DNA from 2 places in the Rhodosalinus sp. genome. Region 2 is predicted to be linked to the other one. Evidence: riboswitches for the same ligand, from Rfam matches in the RefSeq annotation. Region 2 holds a riboswitch; the other holds the start of a gene.
The links. Region 2 has a riboswitch for cobalamin ahead of ACESL7_RS10535 (hypothetical protein). Riboswitches for the same ligand answer to the same signal wherever they lie in the genome.
Positions count from the first base shown of each region.

Region 1: another riboswitch for cobalamin. It lies ahead of ACESL7_RS12295 (TonB-dependent receptor plug domain-containing protein); the one in region 2 lies ahead of ACESL7_RS10535 (hypothetical protein).

Region 1 covers NZ_JAWLFS010000201.1:1,885-4,080, forward strand. The annotation lists gene ACESL7_RS12285 (cobyric acid synthase) at 1-17, opposite strand, end outside; gene cobO (cob(I)yrinic acid a,c-diamide adenosyltransferase) at 21-635, opposite strand; cobalamin riboswitch at 757-957, shown strand; gene ACESL7_RS12295 (TonB-dependent receptor plug domain-containing protein) at 1,097-2,196, shown strand, end outside.
Region 2 covers NZ_JAWLFS010000148.1:4,955-7,150, forward strand. The annotation lists gene ACESL7_RS10530 (cobalamin-binding protein) at 1-800, opposite strand, end outside; gene ACESL7_RS10535 (hypothetical protein) at 797-1,096, opposite strand; cobalamin riboswitch at 1,210-1,408, opposite strand; partial or broken gene ACESL7_RS10540 (toprim domain-containing protein) at 1,445-2,196, opposite strand, start outside.

The DNA of each region.
Region 1 (2,196 bases), on a different contig from region 2:
ATGAGCGCGCGCGCCAAGGCTCAGAACTCCACGCCCTTCTGGGCCACCACGCCCAGATCCTTGAAGGGGTGCTTGACCAGCGTCATCTCGGTGACGAGGTCGGCGACCTCGAGGATCTCCGGCTTGGCGTTGCGGCCGGTGAGACAGACGTGGGTCATCTCGGGCTTCTGCGTGAGCAGGAACTCCGCCACCTCGCCCGCGTCGAGATAGTCGTAGCGCAGCGCGATGTTGATCTCGTCGAGCAGGACGAAGCGGATCTCGGGATCGAGGATCTGCTCCTGCGCGATGCGCCAGCCGTTCTCGGCCGCCTCGATGTCGCGTTCGCGGTCCTGCGTGTCCCAGGTGAAGCCCTCGCCGGAGACGAAGAAGCGGCACTCCTCCGGGAAGCGCTCGCGCAGGAAGGTCTTTTCGCCCGTCTGCCAGTTGCCCTTGATGAACTGCACCACGGCGCAGGGCATGCCGTGCGCGATGCAGCGCATGATCATGCCGAAGCCCGAGGACGACTTGCCCTTGCCGTTGCCGGTGTGGACCATGATCAGGCCCTTGCGCTCGGTCTTGGTGGCCATCATCCGCTCCCGCGCGGCCTTGATCCGGCGCATCTTTTCGGCGTGGCGCGCGTTGACGTCGTCCTGCATCGACAGACTCCCTGCTTGGTCGAGGTTCCCGCTTCCCGCGCGTGGTAGCCGGGCGCGCGGCCCGCGCCAAGCGGGCGCGTCGCCCGGCGACACGGGTCTTGCAAGCGCGGCCTCCGCTCGGTAGCTTGGTATCCGCTTCGGTCCGGGCGCATGCGTCCGGTTAAAAGGGAACGCGGTGCGGCTTCGGCCAAATCCGCGACTGCCCCCGCAACTGTAAGCGGCGAGCGACCCCGGCAAACGCCACTGGGCCCACGTGGCCCGGGAAGGCCCGGGGAAGCGCCGACCCGCAAGTCAGGAGACCTGCCGAAGCGAACACCCTGTCCGGCCGCGGGGCGCGTGCGGGACTGCGGATGTGCTTTCCGCCGTGGTGTCGTCACTGGGTGAGGAAAGCCTGCCTTTCCCTGCCCGAACTGGAAACGCACTCGGGCGGCCCGCCGGGCCGCCGAACCTGGGACAGTACGATGAACAGAACGATTTTCGTGGCGGGCCTCGCCACGCTCGCGGCGCAGTCGGCCGCGGGGCAGGAGGCATTCGACCTTGGAACCCTCGTGGTCTCGCCGAGCCTCAGCCCCGTCCCGGAGGGCGAGGTCGCCTCCACCGTCGAGGTCCTGACCGGCGACGAGATCCGCGGCCGGGACACCGGCACGCGCGAGACGCTCGACCGCCTGCCCGGCGTGAGCTTCTCCGGCAACGGCGGGCTGGGCGCGAACACGACGCTGCGCATACGCGGGCTGGATACAAGCTACATCGGCGTCCGGCTCGACGGGATCGACGTGAGCGACCCGTCGAGCACCCAGACCTCGTTCAATTTCGGGCAGCTCGTCGGGAGCGGCCTGTCGCGGATCGAGGTGCTGAAGGGCTCGCAATCGGCGCTCTACGGGTCCGAGGCGATCGGGGGCGTGATCAACCTGCAAAGCTGGCGGCCGACGCGCGACGGCGCCTCGGGCGAGGCGCTGCTGGAAGCGGGCAGCTTCGGCACCGTCAAGGGCTCCGCCTCCGCCGGCTTCCGCTCGGAGCGCGGCGAGGTGGCGCTCACGCTCGGGCGCGTGGAAACGGACGGGATCTCGGCGCGGGCGGGTGACGACGAAGAGGACGGGTTCGACCAGACGCAGATCCTCGTGTCGGGCCGTTTCGCCGCGACCGAAACGCTGACGTTCGGCGCCAACGCGTTCCGGCGTGACAGCGATGTCGAGATCGACCGGGCTGACGACGACAACAGCGGCGAGTCGACGACCGAACAGACCGGCGCACGCGTGTTCGCCGAACTGGTCACCGGTCCGGTCACGCACAGCCTGTCCTACAGCGAATTCGTCAGCGACCGGCGCGATCCCGGCGGCGCCATCACGGCCTTCGACGGGACGCGGACGGAACTGGCGTATGAAGGCAACGCCACGCTGGGCGCGACGGCTGATCTCGATTTCGGGCTGTCGCAGACGGAGGAGACGATCGAGACCTCGTCGGTCGCCAAGCGTGACGAAACCGTTCTCGCCGCCTTCGGTGAACTCCGGTGGCGGCCGAGCGACCGGACCACCGTCTCGGTCGCGCTGCGCCGCGACGACAA
Region 2 (2,196 bases):
GATGATCCGGCCGGCGCCCGCGCAAAGGCGAGCGCCGCGCGAATCGCGTCGAGCCCGTCGGTCAGCGCCGCCGGGCCGGGCTGCAGGATGAGGGGGGACTTGATTTCGTGGATCCGGCCGGCGCGTACCGCGGGCACGGTGTCGAACCCCGGGCGCGCGGCGATCTTCTCGGGGCGGACCTTCTTGCCGCACCACGAGGCGAGGATCACCTCCGGCCCCGCCGCGATCACGCGCTCGGGGGCGATGATCCGGTCGCGCGCCGCGCCGCAATCGGCCAGATCCGGGAAGGCGTCCTGCCCGCCGGCGATCCCGATCAGTTCCGAGACCCACTTGAGGCCGGAGATCATCGGCTCGTCCCATTCCTCGAAATAGACGACCGGGCGCGGACCGCCGCGCGCCTCGGCCGCGACCGACTCCAGCCGGCGCTCGTAATCCGCGGCCAGTCGCTCGGCCCGGGCGGGCTGTCCGACCGTCGCGCCCAGATGCCGGATCATGGCGAGGATGCCGGCGACGTCGCGCTGGTTGTAGCCCGTCACCGTGACGCCCGCGCGCAGAAGCTCGGCGGCGATGTCGGCTTGCAGGTCCGAGAAGGTGAGCACCAGATCGGGCTCGAGCGCGAGGATCCGGGGGATATCGGCCGAGGTGAAGGCCGAGACGCGCGGCTTCTCGCGGCGCACACGCTTCGGCCGGACCGCGTAGCCCGAGACGCCCACGATCCGGTCCTCCTCGCCCAGAAGGTAGAGCGTCTCGACCGTTTCCTCGGTCAGGCAGACGATGCGCTCTGGCGGAAACCGCCTCATGTCGCGCGCCGCGCCCGTGCGCCGCCGCGGCGCTTGCGCGGTGGCATGGCCAGCGGCAGGGGTGCGGGCGGCATGCGCGTCGAGGCCAGAAGCAGATCGCAGAAGGCCGCCACCGCGGGCGAGCGCCGGGCGCAGGGCACGGCGCGCGAATACGCGAGCATCGCTTGCTGCCGATAGTCGCCGTCGCCCGGCAGCGCGCCCAGCCATTGGATGTACCCGAGCCGGGCAAGACCCGCCGCCCGTGCGGGCGGCATGGGGCCGAGGTCGAGTTGCGAGATCGTCCGGTCCAGTAGCATCGCACCCTCCGTGCAGGGGCGGGCATCGGAAGTCGGGGAGGCCGTCGGCCGGAAGGCCGCTGATCCCGGTCTCTCCGCTCCGGGGCACCCCGCCCGGGTCGAGATCACCGCGGCGCATCGCGCCGGAGATGGCAGGTCTCCTGGCTCGCGGGTCCTCGCTCTTCCGGACCTTCCCGGGCTGGCGCCCAGTGGCGTTCTCCGGTCTCGCTCGCCGCTCACAGTTGCGGGGGCAGCCGCGGACTGGCCCGGGGGCGCACCGCGTTCCCTTTTCAGTCGGTCCCGTGAGGACCGACACCATCGGACGAAGGATCGCACAGGGCGCACGCCCTGTCCATGCCGGCGCGCGCCTCAGAAATCGAGGTTCTCGACGTTGAGGGCGTTTTCCTGAATGAACTCGCGGCGCGGTTCGACCACGTCGCCCATGAGCTTGGTGAAGAGATCGTCCGCCTCGGCCATGTCCTCGACACGCACCTGAAGCAGGGTGCGCGCCTCGGGGTCCAGCGTCGTCTCCCAGAGCTGGTTGGGATTCATCTCGCCCAGCCCCTTGTAGCGCTGCAGGGAGAGCCCGCGTTCGCCCTCTTCGAGAATCGCCTGCAGGAGCCCGAGGGGACCGTAGATGTTCGACTGGCGATCCTTGCGGACGAGGTGCGCGGGGCGCCGGTAGATCTCCTGCAGCGACTCCGTCAGCCGGCCGAGCTTGCGTGCCTCGCCCGAACGCAGCGCCGGCCCGTCGATGACGCGCACCTCCTCGACCCCGCGCACCACGCGGGCGAGGCGCAGGCCCTTGTCCTGCGTCGGCCGTCCCTGCCAGCCGCGCTCGTATTCCTCGGCGATCAGGTCCAGCCGCTCGGCCACCCGGTCGGCCACGCCCTGAAGGTCGGCGTCGGCCCGTCCCTCCTCGAAGGCGCCGGCGATGGCGGCCTGTTCGAGGATGTGGCGCGGGTAGTGCGTCGGGAAGGCGTCGAGAGTGCGTCGCACCTGTCGCGCCTCCTGCACCACGCGCTGAAGGTCCGGCCCCGCGATCTCCTCGCCGCTTTCAAGGCGCAGGGTCGCGCCGTCCGTGCCCTGATCGATCAGGAAGTCGGTGAGCGCCGCCTCGT